DNA from 2 places in the Arthrobacter senegalensis genome. Region 1 is predicted to be linked to the other one. Evidence: predicted binding sites of a transcription regulator. Region 1 holds the regulator's gene; the other holds the start of a gene.
The links. Region 1 encodes HrcA, which represses chaperone genes, less so after heat shock. Its sites were predicted from a motif close to TTNGCACTCGNNNNNNNCGAGTGCNAA; they were not measured.
Positions count from the first base shown of each region.

Region 2: a site for HrcA is predicted at 5,124-5,150, ahead of groL (chaperonin GroEL). Genes of this name have one in related genera too.

Region 1 covers NZ_JBNHGZ010000003.1:429,392-437,926, reverse strand. The annotation lists gene lepA (translation elongation factor 4) at 1-827, shown strand, start outside; gene hemW (radical SAM family heme chaperone HemW) at 875-2,104, shown strand; gene AC5RVG_RS12180 (TetR-like C-terminal domain-containing protein) at 2,115-2,678, opposite strand; gene AC5RVG_RS12175 (DUF4188 domain-containing protein) at 2,734-3,219, shown strand; gene AC5RVG_RS12170 (DUF4870 domain-containing protein) at 3,299-3,721, opposite strand; gene AC5RVG_RS12165 (DUF3097 family protein) at 3,831-4,673, opposite strand; gene hrcA (heat-inducible transcriptional repressor HrcA) at 4,820-5,833, shown strand; gene dnaJ (molecular chaperone DnaJ) at 5,905-7,038, shown strand; gene AC5RVG_RS12150 (16S rRNA (uracil(1498)-N(3))-methyltransferase) at 7,041-7,868, shown strand; gene AC5RVG_RS12145 (GerMN domain-containing protein) at 7,892-8,535, opposite strand, start outside.
Region 2 covers NZ_JBNHGZ010000006.1:146,487-155,021, reverse strand. The annotation lists gene AC5RVG_RS16455 (threonine/serine exporter family protein) at 1-404, shown strand, start outside; gene AC5RVG_RS16450 (siderophore-interacting protein) at 528-1,415, opposite strand; gene AC5RVG_RS16445 (uracil-DNA glycosylase) at 1,748-2,503, opposite strand; gene AC5RVG_RS16440 (DUF3263 domain-containing protein) at 2,670-2,978, shown strand; gene AC5RVG_RS16435 (LytR C-terminal domain-containing protein) at 3,039-3,698, shown strand; gene AC5RVG_RS16430 (cold-shock protein) at 4,098-4,304, shown strand; gene AC5RVG_RS16425 (TM2 domain-containing protein) at 4,387-4,917, opposite strand; gene groL (chaperonin GroEL) at 5,312-6,940, shown strand; gene AC5RVG_RS16415 (DUF4031 domain-containing protein) at 7,026-7,946, opposite strand; gene AC5RVG_RS16410 (RNase H family protein) at 8,030-8,535, shown strand, end outside.

The sequences.
Region 1 (8,535 bases):
AGACCTCCGCGGCCCTCGGCTTCGGCTTCCGAGTCGGCTTCCTCGGGCTGCTGCACCTGGAAATCACCCGGGAACGGCTTGAGGCCGAGTTCAACCTGGACCTGATCTCCACCGCTCCCAACGTGGTCTATGAGGTCACGCTGGAGGACAAGAAGGTCCTGACGGTCACCAACCCGAGCGAATATCCGGACGGAAAGGTTTCCGAGGTCCGCGAGCCGATGGTCTCCGCGACCATCCTCGCGCCCAACGAGTTCGTCGGCACCATCATGGAGCTCTGCCAGGGCCGCCGCGGCGAGATGAAGGGGATGGATTACCTCTCCGAGGACCGCGTGGAGCTGCGCTACCGGCTGCCGCTGGCGGAAATCGTCTTCGACTTCTTCGACAACCTCAAGTCGCGCACCCGCGGCTACGCCTCGCTGGACTGGAAAGCCGACGGCGAACAGGTGGCCGATCTGGTCAAGGTGGACATCCTGCTGCAGGGAGAACAGGTCGACGCGTTCAGCGCCATCACGCACCGCGAGAAGGCCTACAGCTACGGCGTCATGATGACCTCCAAGCTGCGCGAACTCATCCCGCGCCAGCAGTTCGAGGTGCCCATCCAGGCCGCCATCGGTTCCCGTATCATCGCGCGCGAAAACATCCGCGCCATCCGCAAGGACGTGCTGGCCAAGTGCTACGGCGGCGACATCTCCCGTAAGCGGAAGCTGCTGGAGAAGCAGAAGGAAGGCAAGAAGCGGATGAAGATGGTCGGCCGCGTGGAGGTCCCGCAGGAGGCCTTCATCGCCGCGCTGTCATCGGATGACTCCAAGGACAAGGCAAAGAAGTAGCTCTGCAGTGCTTGTGACCACAACGACGACGGCGGAGGCGCGCCTCAGTGCCTAGCGTCCTTCCCGTGGGGGACCCGGCGCCGGCCGACGGCCTGCTGCCTGCTCAGGCAGCGGCAGGCGCGGAGGACCGCGCGTTCTGCCTGTATGTGCACATCCCGTTCTGCCGGGTGCGCTGCGGCTACTGCGATTTCAACACCTATACCGCCAAGGAACTGGGTTCCGGCGCGTCGCAGGATGAGTACTCGGGCACCCTGAACACGGAGCTGGAGCTGGCGGCGCGGGTGCTGCGTGACTCCGGCCTGCCCGACCGTCCGCTGGCCACCGTGTTTTTTGGCGGCGGCACACCGACCCTGCTGCCGGCGGCGGACCTGGCGTCGATGCTTCGCCAGGCCGCGGACCTGTGGGGTTTGGAGCCGGGCGCCGAGGTCACCACGGAAGCCAACCCGGACTCGGTCACGCCGGAATCACTGAAGATCCTGGCCGACGCCGGTTTCACCCGCGTGTCCTTCGGCATGCAGTCGGCCGTGCCGCATGTGCTGAAGGTCCTCGACCGTACCCATAACCCGGAACGGGTGCCGCAGGCGGTGCAGTGGGCCCGCGACGCCGGGCTGAACGTCAGCCTGGACCTGATCTACGGCACGCCGGGGGAGTCCATTGCGGACTGGGAGGCCAGCCTCGACTCCGCGATCGCCTGCGCGCCGGACCATATCTCCGCCTATGCCCTGATCGTCGAGGACGGGACCAAGCTCGCGGCGCAGATCCGCCGCGGCGAGGTGCCCGGAATCGACGACGACGACCACGCCGCCAAGTATGAGATCGCAGACGCGCGGCTCGGCGCGGCCGGGTTCGGCTGGTACGAGGTCAGCAATTGGGCCCGCACTCCCGAGGACCGCTGCCGGCACAACCTGGCTTACTGGCGCGGGGACGACTGGTGGGGAGCCGGCCCGGGCGCACACTCGCACGTGGGCGGGGTCCGGTGGTGGAACGTGAAGCACCCCGCGGCCTACGCCCAGCGGCTGGCCACGGGGGTATCTCCGGCAGCCGGCCGCGAAACGCTGGACACCGGCACCCGCCAGCTGGAACACGTGATGCTGCAGACCCGCATCATCGACGGGCTGCAGACCCGGGACCTGGGCCCGAACGGCCGGAAGGCCGTGGCCGGGCTGATCGCCGACGCCCTGGTCGACCCGGCCGCGGCCTTCGCCGGGACGATCCGGCTCACCCTCAAGGGCCGGCTGCTGGCCGACGCCGTGGTGCGGCGGTTGCTCGAGGACTGACCGCGCAGGCCTAAAGCGACCGGCCGATCCGGTGCAGGGCCGCCTCGTAGGCGGAGTCCCAGCTCCACCCGGCAGCCGGCGCGCCCGCCAGCTCCAGCGAGACGAGCCCGTGGACCTGGCCCCACACCACGCCCACCATGGACGCGACGTCGTCGTCCGATGCCCCGGGCAGGGCGGCGGCGACGGCGGCAAACAGCGGCGCGATCGCCGGTTCCGCGGCGCCGGGCGTCGGCTGGCACGGCACCTGGCTGGCCAGTGAGCCGCCGAACATGAGGCCGTACAGGACCGGATGCTCCAGGGCCCACGCCCGGTAAGCCTTGCCCAGCGCCTCCAGTCCGTCGGGAGCGGCGCGCTGCTGGGAGGCCGCGAAGGAGGCGAAACCGTCGTCGAGGATGGCGGTGAGCAGCTCCGCCTTCCCGCCGAAGAGCGAGTACACCGCCGTCGTCGACGTCCCGGCCGCCGCCGCGATCGCCCGGAGCGACACGGCGGGGGCGCCGTCGCGGGTAATCAGGGCCGCGGCAGTGTCGAGCAGCGTGCGCCGCAGCGAATCATCGTGGACTATGGGTCTTGCCATGAGCCCAGTATTCCATAACAATGTTCTGTAACACTGTTACGAAAGGAATCGGCTCATGTCGGAACACGTACACACAGGACGGTTCACAGCCGATCCGGGCGGCGAACGGGTCACGGTCTTCCTCATCGGGATGCGGGCGAACCGCTGGTGGAAGATCGGCAAGGTGGCCCGCACCGCGTCGGCTATGCCGGCGATGCTGGCGCACCTGGCGGCATCGCCGGAGGCCGGCCTGCTGGGCTTCCACCAATGGTTCGGGCGCACCACGATCATGCTCAGCTACTGGAAGAGCCCGGAACACCTGCAGCGGTTCGCGTCCGACCGCTCGGCGCCGCACCTGGAACCCTGGCGGCGGTTCATGCGCGAATCGGCCGGCAGCGGGGACGTCGGTGTGTGGCACGAAACGTACGAGACGGTGCCGGGGGGCCGGGAGAGTGTCTATAGCGACATGCCGCGCTTCGGCCTGGCCGCGGCGACCGGCCACGTGCCGATCGCGGCGGGGATGAACACCGCCCGCCAGCGGTTCTCGCGGCAGGCAGGGTAGGAGGGCGGCCCTGTAGGAGGCCGCAGCGCTGGCGGAACGGCAGCGCTAACGGAGCGGCTGTGGGGGCCGGATGTCAGAGCTACCGAAACAGGCGCAGGTTGTAGGCGTACCGGTAGGGAACGCCGCGGTTGCACTTGACGCCGGCAATGACGGAGTAGACCGTGAGGAAGACCCAGATGGCGGCCGCGATGACGGCAAAGAGTCCGCTGACCGCCGGGATGAGGATCAGCAGGTTCGCAATGATGGCCACCGCCGTGGGCGGAACCGTGAAGTTCAGGGCCTCTTTGGACTCCTGGGCGGTAAAGGGACCCCGGTCCTTGAAGATCAGGTAGATCGCCAGCGACGGGAAGCAACCCAGGATGCCGCCGAAGTGCGCCATGGTGGCCCATTGCCGGTCCTCCGAAGGGGTCAGGGGCAAAGCGGACGCCGACGCGCTCTGGTACTGCTGGCGCGGAGCGGACTTGCGCTCCGGCTGCTGCTGACGAGCAGAGTTCTCGGACACTGGACCTACCTTCGGAAAATCTTCTGACGGCTCACTTCTGTTCCTAGCCTAGCTGTTCCAGCCCGTCTCCCGGTGCATTCCGCGGGCGGGGGCGCCGGACGGAACCGGCTCAAACCGTCAGGAAATCGATGACTTCTTCCACCCTGCCCAAGAGACTGGGCTCCAGGTCGGCATAGGTGTTAACACTGCCCAGCAGCCTCTTCCAGCCGTCGGCGATGTCTATCTGGGTCCGGTGCGGCCAGCCGAGGCCGGCGAGGATGCCGGTCTTCCAATCGGTGCCGCGCGGAACCACCGGCCACGCGGATCGGCCGATGACCGCCGGTTTGATGGCCTGCCACACGTCGACGTAGGGGTGGCCCACAATCAGTACGTTGCCCGCCGCCGCGGGCACGGCCATGGCGGCCTCGGCTATCCGCCACTCCTTGGAGTTGGGGACCAGGTGGTCCACCAGGATGCCGAGCCTGCGCTGCGGGCCGGGGGAGAAGTCCGCCACGGCCGCTGCCAAATCGTCCACGCCGTGCAGGGGTTCGACCACGATCCCCTCCACGCGGAGGTCGTCTCCCCAGACCTTCTCCACGAGTTCGGCGTCATGCTTGCCTTCGACCCAGATCCGGCTGGCCCGCGCGACCCTGGCCCGCTGTCCCTCGACCTTGACCGAACCGGAGGCCGTCCGTTGCCGGACGGGAGCCTTCGCCGCGGGCGCCGCCGGCACCACCTTCACCGGCTCGCCCTCGAAGAGGAAGCCGAAACCCAGCGGGAACGAGCGGACCTTGCCCCGGCGGTCTTCCAGCGACACCAGATGCACACCGCCGGACTTCTCCACCCGGACGACGGCGCCGACCCACCCGCTCTGTGCGTCCTCGAGCACCAGTCCCGGTTCGGCGCCGATTTCGCGCAGTGCCCGGGCCTTGGGGGCGGTGAGATCCTGGGGGCCCCAGCCGTAGCTGCTCATAAACTTTAAGTCCTCTGCTGGTTGTCGTCCTCACGGCACGGCCGCCCGACAATGCTAACAACGGCGGCGACGTATTAGACTTAGCACTTGGACGTGTTGAGTGCTAACGGTCTGTCCGCAGACGAGTTGGAGACAGGAGGAGTGCAGTGAGCGAGGTCCGGAGGCTGGAAGTGCTCCGCGCCATTGTCGAAGACTATGTGCACTCGCGTGAGCCGGTGGGCTCCAAGGCACTGGTCGACCGGCACAGCCTGGGCGTATCCTCAGCCACGATCCGCAACGACATGGCGGCGCTGGAGGAAGAGGGGCTGATCGTCGCCCCGCACACCAGCGCCGGCCGGATTCCCACGGACAAGGGCTACCGCCTGTTCGTGGACCGGATTTCGGACGTCAAGCCGCTCTCTGCCCCCGAGCGCCGCGCCATCCAGAAACTGCTGGAAGGCGCCGACGACCTAGACGATGTCATGGAACGCACCGTGCGGCTGCTGTCCCAGTTGACCAACCAGGTGGCCGTCATCCAGTATCCCCAGCTGGGTGCTGCCAAGGTGCGGCACATCGAGTTCATCCTGCTGGCTCCCAAAAGGGCCCTGGTCGTGCTGATCGCGGACAACGGCAAGGTGGAGCAGCATGTCGCGGCGCTTCCGGCGGACGTCACCGAGGAGGCCCTGGCCACGCTGCGCACGGCATTCCTGTCGGTGCTGTCCGGGAAGCCGCTGGCGGCAGTGCCGGGGCTGCTGAAGACCTCCCCGGTGCCGCCGCAGGCGGGGCCGGCGGGCACGGCCGAGGCCCTGGCGTCGCAGCTTTCGCAGCTTGCCGCGGCCACGAACGAGGAGCGGATCCTGATGGCCGGCACGGCCAACCTGGCCCGTTCCACGGTCGACTTCCAGCTGAGCATCGGTCCCATCCTCGAGGCTCTTGAAGAACAGGTGGTGCTGCTGCAGTTGCTCTCCGAACTGCATCAGGACGCGCGTGGCATGTCGGTGAGCATCGGCAGCGAAAACCCCTACGGTTCGCTGGCCGAAACCTCCGTGGTGGCCACCGGATACGGCCCGGGCGCGACGGCCAAGGTCGGCATCCTCGGCCCCACCCGGATGGACTATCCCACCACCATGGCCGCGGTCCGCGCCGTCGCACGTTATTTGTCACGGATCCTCGCCGGCTAGCCACGCCGCGCAGTGTCCGCACCGGCCGTCGGCGCCGGTGAACCGATCCCCAGGAAGTGAAGTACTACAAGGTGAGTAACCACTACGACGCCCTCGGTGTCAGCCAGGACGCCTCCACCGAGGAAATCAAGAAGGCCTACCGCAAGCTGGCCCGCAAGCTGCATCCGGACGTGAACCCCGGCCCGGAGGCAGCCGAACAGTTCAAGCAGGTCAGCCACGCGTACGAGGTGCTGTCCGACCCGCAGAAGCGGCGCATCTACGACACCACCGGCAACGAGAACGGCAACGACACCGGCTTCGGCGGCGGCTTCTCCGGGTCCGGGTTCGCCTTCCAGGACATCTTCGAAAGCTTTTTCGGCGGCGCCGGAGCGGGCGGCGCCGGTCCGGCCTCCCGGACCCGCCGCGGCCAGGACGCCCTGATCAACGTGCGGATCGACCTCAAGGACGCGGTCTTCGGCGTCAACAAGAAAATCGAAGTGGACACCGCCGTCGTCTGCCCCACCTGCGACGGCAGTTGCTGCCGCCCCGGCACCAGCCCGCGCACCTGCGACATCTGCGGCGGTTCCGGCCAGGTCCAGCGTGCGGTGCGGTCCATCCTGGGCCAGGTCATGACCACTGCCGCGTGCGGCAGCTGCCAGGGCTTCGGTACGGTCATTCCCGACCCCTGCAACGAGTGCAACGGTGAGGGCCGCGTCCGCAGCCGTCGTTCGCTGACCATCAAGCTCCCGGCGGGCGTCGGGACCGGAACGCGGATTCAGCTGGCCGGCCAGGGCGAAGCAGGCCCCGCCGGCGGCCCGCAGGGTGACCTGTATGTGGAAATCCGCGTGAACCCGGACAAGAATTTCATCCGCGAGGGCGACGACCTGCACGTCACGCTCTCGGTGCCGATGACCGCTGCCGCGCTGGGCACCGACCTCACACTGGACACCTTCGACGGCGAACAGGAAGTCAGCATCAAGCCCGGCACGCAGGCGGGCGAGACCCTCACCCTGCGCGGCCTGGGCGTGACCCACCTGCGCGGCTACGGTCGCGGCGACCTGCAGGTGCACGTGCATGTGGAGACCCCGAGCAAGCTGGATGCGGAGCAGGAGGACCTGCTGCGCCGGCTGGCCAGGGCCCGCGGCGAGGAATACACCGAGGGCAAGCTGGCGTCCTCCGGCACTGGCGTCTTCGCCCGCCTGCGGGACCGGCTCGGTAACCTCTAGGCGTGACCAACCACCTGTTCTTCACCGCTCCGGGCGAGCTCGACGACGTCGCTCCGGGCGACAGCTTCACCCTGGCCGGCGACGAGGCGCGGCACGCCGTCACGGTCAAGCGGATCGAACCGGGTGAAGCCGTCGATCTGGCCGACGGGCGGGGCCGGCGGCTGGTAGGGGAGGCCGTTGCCGGCACCTCAGGCCAGCTTACCGTCCGCGCGCTCCGGATCCTGCAGGAGCCACGGCCCGACCCGGAGTTGGTGCTGGTGCAGGCGCTGGCCAAGGGAAACCGCGACGAACTTGCCATCGAGGCGGCCACCGAACTGGGTGTCGATGCCGTGGTGCCGTGGCAGGCCGAACGCAGCATCGTGCGCTGGAGGGCGGACAAGGCGGCCAAGGGCGCGGCGAAATGGCAGCTGGCGGTCCGGGCGGCCGCCAAGCAGTCGCGGCGTGCCCGCGTTCCGGAGGTGGAGCCGCTGGTGGAACGGGCCGGGCTCTGTGCCCTGATCCGGGACAGCCGGCTCTCGCTGCTGCTGCACGAGGACGCCGCAGGCAGCGTGGCCGACGCCGTGGAGGGGGCCGGGTTGCGTGCCGGCTCCTCCGCCGGGGAGCGCGGCGGAAACGACGGCGGCGCTGCCCCGCCCGGAGCCCGTACCGGCGGCGCGGGGCGCGTGCTGATGATCGTGGGCCCCGAAGGCGGGATGAGCCAGGCCGAAGTGGAGGCGATGCTCGACGCCGGGGCGGTGGCCGTGAGGCTGGGGCCGCACGTCCTGCGGTCCTCCACGGCCGGACCCGCCGCCTTGACCCTGCTCAGCGAGTTGCTGGGCCGCTGGCGCTGACCACGTCCGTCAGCAGAGCCGGCCTAGGTGATGGTGAAGACCTTGCTGTCCGCATTCTGCCGTTCGTCGGTCCGCCCGTCCTGGTCCTTTTGGAACACGTACAGCCGGTAGGTGCCCGGATCCAGCTTCTGGCTGAACCGGAACTCGCCGATCTGCCCGCTGTCGGCATCAACGAGGGCCGTGCCGTCCTTGACCAGGTCGCCTTCGGACGTGTCGTCGGAGCCGGCAAGGCGGAAAATCTGCCAGCTCAGTTCCGATTCGTACGCGACCCCGCGGCCGAACACCTCCACGCGTCCGGCTGCGGTGGCACCGTCGGCAGGATCAATGATCCATACCGGGGCGGCCAGGCTGCTGTTCCGGCCCATCGGCTGGCCCAGCGGCACATGGCCAAAGGCTTCGTAACCGTGGTGCCCGTCCACGAGGATGACCACTTCCAGCGGATCATCCGACGTGCTCAGCCCGGCGTTCGCCGCCGCGGCCGTGGCGGTGAAGACCAGTTGCTGCACGGCCCGTTCGGCGATGCCGGCATCCACGCGGCGGCTGAACGCGTCCGAGGAAATGTCCAGCGTGATGACCGAACCGTTGGTGATGGAGGCGCCCACCTTGCTCGCCGGGCTGAGCGGATTAAAGTAGTCCGGATCGAGGGGCTGCAGCCGCGTCAGCGCGG
Region 2 (8,535 bases), on a different contig from region 1:
AGACCAAGCTGAACATGCTGCTGCCCACGGCCGCCGTCGGGCTGGTCGGGCTGTTGATCTACGATCTCGCGGTGTGGGCGGGGATCGGCGACCGGATCGGCCCGGCCGTCGGGGCCGTGGTGATCGGGTTCCTCGGGCGCATCGTGGGCCTGCGGATGGGCTCGCCGCAGCTGGTGGTGGCGGTGCCGGCCGTGCTGTTCCTGCTGCCCGGGCTGTCCGTGTTCCGGTCGATCTTCGAGTTGACCGTCAACTCGGAGGCGCCGTTCAACGGCATCCTGGGGCTGTTCGGTGCGCTGACGGTGATCCTGGCCATCGCCGGCGGTACCGTGCTCGGCGACAACTTGGCCCGGCCGTTCACCAAGGGGCTGGGCTCGAACGAAAACCGGCGGGCCCGTCGCCGCTAAGGACGCAGGATCCGCCGGTGCGGGATGGGTTGCCCGGCGCCGGGGGCCGGGGTGGGCGCCGGGGGATGGGCGCTCGGAGTGGGCGCCGGGGGATGGGCGCCGGGAGCCCCGGATGATCCCGGCTCAGGCCGGGTAGTTCTCCGGGAAGATCTGGCCCGCCGGCGTGCGCTTCTCCGCCTGGAAGGCGTCTTCGGCCCGGCCGTAGGCCCAGTAACCCGAGATGGAGACCTGATCGCGGGACAACCCGTGGTCCTTGAACAGGACATCGCGCAGGGACTTCACCTCGTCGCGCTCGCCGTGGACGAATGCATCCACGCGGCCGTCGGGCCAGTCCAGGCCGGCTATGGCGTCGCGCAGCAGGGTAGCGGTCCCGGGCGTCTGGCCGCGCCGGAACAGCCAGTGGATTTCCAGGTTGGCCGGAGCGCCCAGCTCCTGCACGTCCGCCTCGGAATCCACTTCCAGGAAGGCATGGCCGCGCGCGTCCGGAGCCAGTGCCTCAATGGCGGCGGCAACTGCCGGCAGCGCCGCGTCGTCGCCGGCCAAAAGGTACCAGTCTGCGTCGGGATCGGGCCGGTACGCGCCACCGGGTCCGTTGAACATCATCCAGTCGCCCGGCTTGGCCCGCGCGGCCCAGGGTCCGGCGAGGCCTTCGTCGCCGTGGACCACAAAGTCGACCACTACCTCGCGGGTGTCGCGGTCCAGCCGGCGCACGGTGTAGGTGCGGGTGACGGGCAGCTTGTCGGCCGGAAGGGTTTCCTTCAGCTCCGCGACGTTGACCGGGAGCTCCACATCGAGCGTGGGGTCCAGGAAGATGATCTTGATGTACTGGTCGGTGGCGTCCTTGGCAGCAAACCGTTCGGCGAACGAATCGAACGCCTCGCCGCCGGCGTAGACCCGGACCATGTGCTGTGAAATCCACTCGGTGCGCGTCACCTGGAGATTCGTCTGCACCCGCGGCGGCCGAGCGCTCCGTCCCGCACGGGCGGGGGCTGCTGCCGGTTGTGTCTGCATCCTGCACTACTCCTGACGAAGGGAAACTGCTACTAAGGAGAACCTAATCCACCGGTCGGGTAATCCCAATTTGCGGATGGTGAAGGTCACACGCGCCCCCAGGAACGCACGGACCCCCACCGCGAACCCCTTGGCCTCAGCGGTTCGGGCAAGGTCCCAGCTGTCCATGTTTGGCCGAAACTGTCCATGTCTTGGAAACCGGTAAGGCCTTGACCTGCGGCGACGCCGGAGCCGCGCGCAAAACATGGACAAAACGTCCCGGCGCCTGCCAGCCGGCAGCCCACGTCGCCCAGCTGCACGACGCGACTCGAGGCCCGGCTGAGCGGCCCAGCTCAGCGCAGCTCCCAGTGCACCGGTTCGGCGCCCTGGGCGGCCAACAATTCGTTAACCCGGCTGAAGGGCCGCGACCCAAAGAATCCGCGGGAGGCCGACAGGGGGCTGGGGTGCACCGTCTCGATCCGCGGCACCTGCTCCAGTACCGGAGCCAACTGCTGGGCTTCGCGTCCCCAGAGCAGTGCCACCAGCGGGCCGCCGCGCTGAGCCAGCGCCCGGACCGCGAGTTCGGTGACCTGCTCCCACCCCTTGTTGCGGTGGGAGCCGGCCTTGCCCGCCTCCACGGTCAGCGCGCGGTTAAGCATCAGCACGCCTTGGTCACTCCAGGCGCTCAGGTCGCCGTGCTGGGGCGGCCGGATGCCCAAATCCATCTGCAGTTCCCGGTAGATGTTGGCCAGGCTGCGCGGCAGCGGACGCACGTGCCGTTCGACGGCGAAGGCCAGTCCGATCGAGTGCCCCGGCGTGGGATAGGGGTCCTGGCCGACGATCAGGACCTTGACCTTGGACAGCGGCCGCTGGAATGCCCGCAACACGTTGGCCGGAGCGGGCAGCAAGGTCTTTCCGGCGGCGCGCTCGCCGTCAAGGTAGGAGGCCAGATCCCAGAGCAGGGGTTCGGCCGGAGCGAGCACCTCGGCCCACTCGGGATGAATCACGGCGGAGAGCTCCCGGGGGGAGGCAAACGGGTACGGGGCGCCAAGGTCCGCGGCGGGCGGGTGGGCTGGCAGCGGAAAGAGGGCACCGTCGTCGTAGTTCACAGTTCCATCTTTGCGGAAACCACCCGCCGGCAGGCAATCCGGTGGCGCACGCCGCCCGCCGGGCCGGGACCGGCCCGGGGGCGGTGAATGACATGCCTGTGATTCGCCTTTATCATGGGGGAGGTATTGATTGCTGTCAGCAAGTACTAGGAAGCGCAGGTGTGTTGTGGCGGGTTCGGCCGAGGCCAGTGCCTTTTCACTCGAGGCCGAGGTTGACGACGCCAGCCCGCTGAGCGAACGCGACCAGCGCATGCTGGCCCTGGAGCGGCAGTGGTGGAAGTACGCCGGAGCCAAGGAACAGGCCATCCGCGAACTGTTCGACATGTCCGCCACGCACTACTACCAGATCCTGAATGCGTTGATCGACACCGAGGATGCGTTGGCGCACGATCCGATGCTGGTGAAGAGATTGCGTAGACTACGTACGTCCCGCCAGCGCGCGCGCACTGCTCGCCGGCTGGGAACCGACGCCTAGAACCGGGACGGCCTGGTAGGCCGGTTTCCGTTTCGCCACCACAAGGATGCACTGAAAGCGATGAGCAAGTACCCCCGGGATGAGTTCGACCAGGTCCCCGAAACTTCAGACCGCCACGGTGTGCACCGCGCACGGATGGCGACGCCGAAGTCCAACGGCCTGGGCCTGATCGTCCTTGCCGCGGTACTGGCGCTGGCGGTTGGCGCCCTGTCGTTCTTCGTGCTTCCGCTGCTGGGAGGCGGGGGATCTTCGACCCCGGCCGCCGGCCAGGCCGCCCCCGCGGCCAGCGTTTCGCCCACGCCAACAGCGCAGGAAACCGAAACCGCCGAGCCGGAAGCGACCGCCACCGCGAAGCCGACCGAGGAGGCAACGGAAGAGCCCACCGAGGAGCCGACCGAGGAGCCGACCGAGGAGCCGACCGAGGAACCCACGGAAGAGGCCGCGGCGGTCAACAAGCAGGACCCGGTGATGATCCTCAACGGCACCGGCGTGACCGGGCTGGCCGGAACCGTGTCGCAGCGGGTGCAGGCGGACGGCTGGTCGATCGCGGTCGTGGACAACTGGGGCGGCGCCCCGCTCGCCGGCTCAGTGATCTTCTACAACCCGGGCCAGGAAGCCAACGCGCGGGCCCTTGGACAATTGCTGGGCATCAGTGCGATGCAGGAAAACGGCAACGTCTCGCAGTACGTCACCGTGGCGCTGGGACCCGGCTACCAGTAAGGCATTCTCCTCGCCGCGCCGCCAAGGTGGCGCTGGGCCCGGCTGCCAGTAAGGCATTCTCCTCGCCGGGCCGCCACGGTGGCGCTGGGCCCGGCTGCCAGTAAGGCATTCTCCTCGCCGGGCCGCCACGGTGGCGCTGGGCCCGGCTGCCAGTAAGGCATTCGCCAGGCCGGGCCCCCAATAGGCCGTGCGCCTGGATTGCGCGCCGGCCGGGCCGCCTGCCCGCGGCGCCGTAGCCCTATTACCCATGCGGAGCGGCCTCAAAGCGGAATTTCGGTTACGCCTCAATAACATTTAAGTGTGCGGTAGCTCACTTCACCCCGCTGCGCGGTTAAGGTGAAACCATCCTGCCGCTGAACCGTACACGGCAGGCTGGAACTACTGAGTATGGAGAACGCTATGGCGCTGGGAACCGTCAAATGGTTCAACGCGGAAAAGGGCTACGGCTTCATCACCGTGGACGAAGAAAATTCCGATGTTTTTGTCCACTGGTCCGCTATTCAAATGGATGGTTACCGTTCCCTTGATGAGGGGCAGCGCGTAGAGTTCCAGATCGGCCAGGGCCAGAAGGGTCCGCAGGCAGAAGAGGTCCGGGTCGCCCCGTAGCAGACCCGCAATGACGACGGCGGCGGAGGCTGGGGTGCCTCCGCCGCTGGTTTCGTCGCGCCGGTTCGTCGCGCCGGTAAGGCTACTCCTTGAGCGGGATCCCGCGGGCGTCGCGCTTGAACGGCTCTGCCCCGACCAGGATCATGATGCCCTCGACGAACCCCCAGACGGCGCCGAAACCAAACGTCAGGAACGTGACGACAATCTGCACCACGCCGATGGCGACGTGGCCCAGATAGAACCGGTGGACGCCCAGGCCGCCCAGCAGGATGCCGAGCAGCCCGCCGATCAGCCGGGACTTCTGTTCCGGATAGTAGTAGCCCGGGGGAGCCCCGTAGTACTGCTGCTGCCCGTAGGGCTGGCCCTGGCCCGGCTGGCCGGGCTGCGCGTATGGCTGTCCCGGGGCGCCGTACGGTTGCTGGCCGAAGGGCTGCTGGCCCGGGGCCGGCTGCTGTTGCCCCGGAGCCCCGTAACCCGGCTGGCCGGGCTGCGGATATTGCTGTCCCGCTGCGCCGTACGGCGACTGTCCGCCGAGCGGCCTCGTCGGGTTGGTGCCCGGCGCCAGCGGCTCGGTGGGGTTGCTAATGTTCTTCTCGTCCGGTGATTCAGACATGGTTCTCCGACCTGTGCCCGCTGCCGGGCCGTTTGTTCGCGTGTGCTGTCTTGCCTGCCAATCTACGCGCGGCGGGCCTGCCGTTTCCATGGGGGTCCACCCTGATTGTTGGCCCGGGGGTGCTCAGGGGGATCTCGGCCGGAGAAGCGCGTCATCTGGCAGGCCCAACAGCTTGCACTCGACACCTGCGAGTGCTAATTATTGAGTTAGCACTCTCGCGGGCTGACTGCTAAGAAAGCCCGTAGGGAGTGAAACCCGCCACCTCGGTGAGGTGAGCGGCGCGGCGTACCGAATTCGCCGTCGTCGTGAGCCGTCCGTCGCGGGCACCGCAGGTGGCCAGCAGCCGTCAAAAGCTGCGTCCAGTGTCTATTGTCCAGAAGGGACGTAAGCCGCTATGGCAAAGATCATTGCATTTGACGAAGAGGCCCGCCGCGGCCTCGAGCGCGGACTCAACACCCTCGCTGACGCCGTTAAAGTAACCCTCGGCCCGCGTGGCCGCAACGTCGTGCTCGAGAAGAAGTGGGGCGCCCCCACGATCACCAACGATGGTGTTTCCATCGCCAAGGAGATCGAGCTGGACGACCCGTACGAGAAGATCGGCGCCGAGCTGGTCAAGGAAGTCGCCAAGAAGACCGACGACGTCGCCGGTGACGGCACCACCACCGCCACCGTCCTGGCCCAGGCCCTGGTCAAGGAAGGCCTGCGCAACGTTGCTGCCGGCGCCGACCCGCTGAGCCTGAAGCGCGGCATCGAGAAGGCTGTTGACGCCGTCACCGCCGAGCTCATCGCTTCCGCCAAGGAAATCGAGACCAAGGAACAGATCGCCGCCACCGCGTCGATCTCCGCCGGAGATCCGCAGATCGGCGAACTGATCGCCGAGGCCCTGGACAAGGTGGGCAAGGAAGGCGTCGTCACGGTCGAGGAGTCCAACACCTTCGGCCTGGAGCTTGAGCTCACCGAAGGCATGCGCTTCGACAAGGGCTACCTGTCCGCCTACTTCGTCACCGACGCAGAGCGCCAGGAGACGGTCCTTGAGGATCCGTACATCCTGATCGTCAACTCCAAGATCTCCAACGTGAAGGACCTGGTTGGCATCCTGGAGAAGGTCATGCAGTCGGGCAAGCCGCTGCTGATCATCGCCGAGGACGTCGAGGCCGAGGCCCTGGCCACCCTGATCGTGAACAAGATGCGCGGCACCTTCAAGTCCGTGGCCGTCAAGGCTCCGGGCTTCGGTGACCGCCGCAAGGCCATGCTGGCCGACATCGCCATCCTGACCGGCGGTCAGGTCATCGCCGAAGAGGTCGGCCTCAAGCTGGAGAACGCCACCCTGGACCTGCTGGGCCAGGCCCGCAAGGTGGTTGTCACCAAGGACGAGACCACCATCGTCGAAGGTGCCGGCGAAGCCGACGCCATCGCCGGGCGCGTCAACCAGATCCGTGCCGAGATCGAGAACTCCGATTCCGACTACGACCGCGAGAAGCTGCAGGAGCGCCTGGCCAAGCTGGCCGGCGGCGTGGCAGTCATCAAGGCCGGTGCCGCAACCGAGGTCGAGCTCAAGGAGCGCAAGCACCGCATCGAGGACGCTGTCCGCAACGCGAAGGCTGCCGTTGAGGAAGGCATCGTCGCCGGTGGCGGCGTGGCCCTGATCCAGGCCGGCGCCAAGGCGTTCGCCAACCTCAACCTCGAAGGCGACGAAGCAACCGGCGCCAACATCGTCAAGGTTGCCATCGACGCTCCGCTGAAGCAGATCGCCCTCAACGCCGGCCTGGAGCCGGGCGTCGTGGCCGACAAGGTCCGCGGCCTGGCCGACGGCCACGGCCTGAACGCCGCCACCGGCGTCTACGAGGACCTGCTGGCTGCGGGCGTGAACGATCCGGTCAAGGTGACCCGCTCTGCCCTGCAGAACGCGGCCTCCATCGCCGGCCTGTTCCTGACCACCGAAGCCGTGGTCGCCGACAAGCCGGAGAAGGCCGCTCCGGCCATGCCGGGCGGCGACGAGATGGGCGGCATGGGCGGCTTCTAAGCTTCCCCGCCACCACCTCGGCCTGACAGCAGGCCACGGTTCAGCGAGGCGCGGTTCCCGTCATGGGAGCCGCGCCTCGCGGCCTTTAATCCCTTTCCGGAGCGAGCCAGTCGGGCCTCTCGTGCCAGGCTTCCAGCTCGGCGGCGAGGTTGTGCCGGGCACGCTCCAGCCACTTCTCCCGGGCGGACGGGGTCCGGTAGAGCGGATCCAGCGCCAACAGACCACGGACGACGGCGGTGCGCCCGGCGGCGAAGTCGGCGTCGGGCACGTGCGCATAGTCTTTGCGGACGTCCCGGACATAGCTGCGGTACTCCGCCGGCGATCCGCCGAGGACGGACAGGTCGGCGTCGCACAGCAGGGCACCGGTTAGATCCTGCGGGCCGGGCGAATGGGTGGCCGTGAGCAGGACCAGCCGAACCACTTCGGCCGTCTCCTCGCCGCTGCAGCCCGCGGCCGGCAGCCAGGCAGCCGCGAGATCAGCCGATTCCTGTTCGTCGACGCCGGGCCGGCCGTTGTAGACGGCGTCGTGGAACCAGGCCGCCAACCATACTGCCCGCGGCCGGGGAACGGACCCGGCCGGGGCAGTGAGCTGTTCCAGCGCCTCCAGGACAGCCAGCAGGTGGCCGGGGCCGTGGTAGTGGCGGTGCGGTTCTCCCCAACGGTCCAGCAGGTCTCGGCCCAGGTCCTCGTGTCCGGGCAGCAGTTCGTTCCAGCGGCGGAGCAGCACCCTGCGTAGCCTCTCCGGGCGCTGGCGGGCCGGTACCCGCAACCCGCTCGCCTGCAGCCGGCGGGTCAGGTCACCGGCGCTGACTTCGACGGCACCCAGCCTGACCAGCTCGGCGTAGCGGCTGGCCGGCACATCGTAATGGTCCCGGTCGAAGGCCCGCTCGCGGATCCCGGCTGCCGCGGCGAAGCGGTGCAGCTCGGCCAGCGACGTGTCGGAGACCAGGTGGGAAAAGTGGGTGCCATGCGCGGGCCAGAGCGGAGGATCGATGAGTATTGCCACTTTCCCAGCCTAGGGCCAGGAATGTAGGCCACGTGCCCCGCGCACGGACAGGAACGGTAGCCGGATCTGAAAAGATGGAGATCATGACTATCACTGCTGCCGCCGATGGCTCCGCGCTCGGCAACCCGGGACCCGCTGGCTGGGCCTGGTACATCGACGACACCGCGTGGGCTGCCGGGGGCTGGCCGCACGGCACCAACAACCAGGGCGAGCTGATGGCCGTGCTGGACCTGTTCCGGGCCACGGCGCACCTGCCGCAGGAACACCTGCGCGTGTTGTGCGACAGCCAGTACGTGATCAACTGTGTGACCAAATGGATGCCGGGCTGGAAGCGGCGGGGCTGGAAGAAGGCCGACGGCAAGCCGGTGCTGAACATCGACCTGCTCAAAGACATCGACGCCGCGATCAAGGGACGCAGCTACGAGTTCGAGTGGGTGAAGGGCCACGCCGGACACAGGCTGAACGAAGCCGCCGACGAACGCGCCCGAGCGGTGGCCCTCGCCTTCCAGAACGGCACCGGCGCACCGGCCGGCCCGGGCTTTCCCGGTGGACCGGGAACCTCCGGCAGTGCCGTCATCGGATCTGCGCG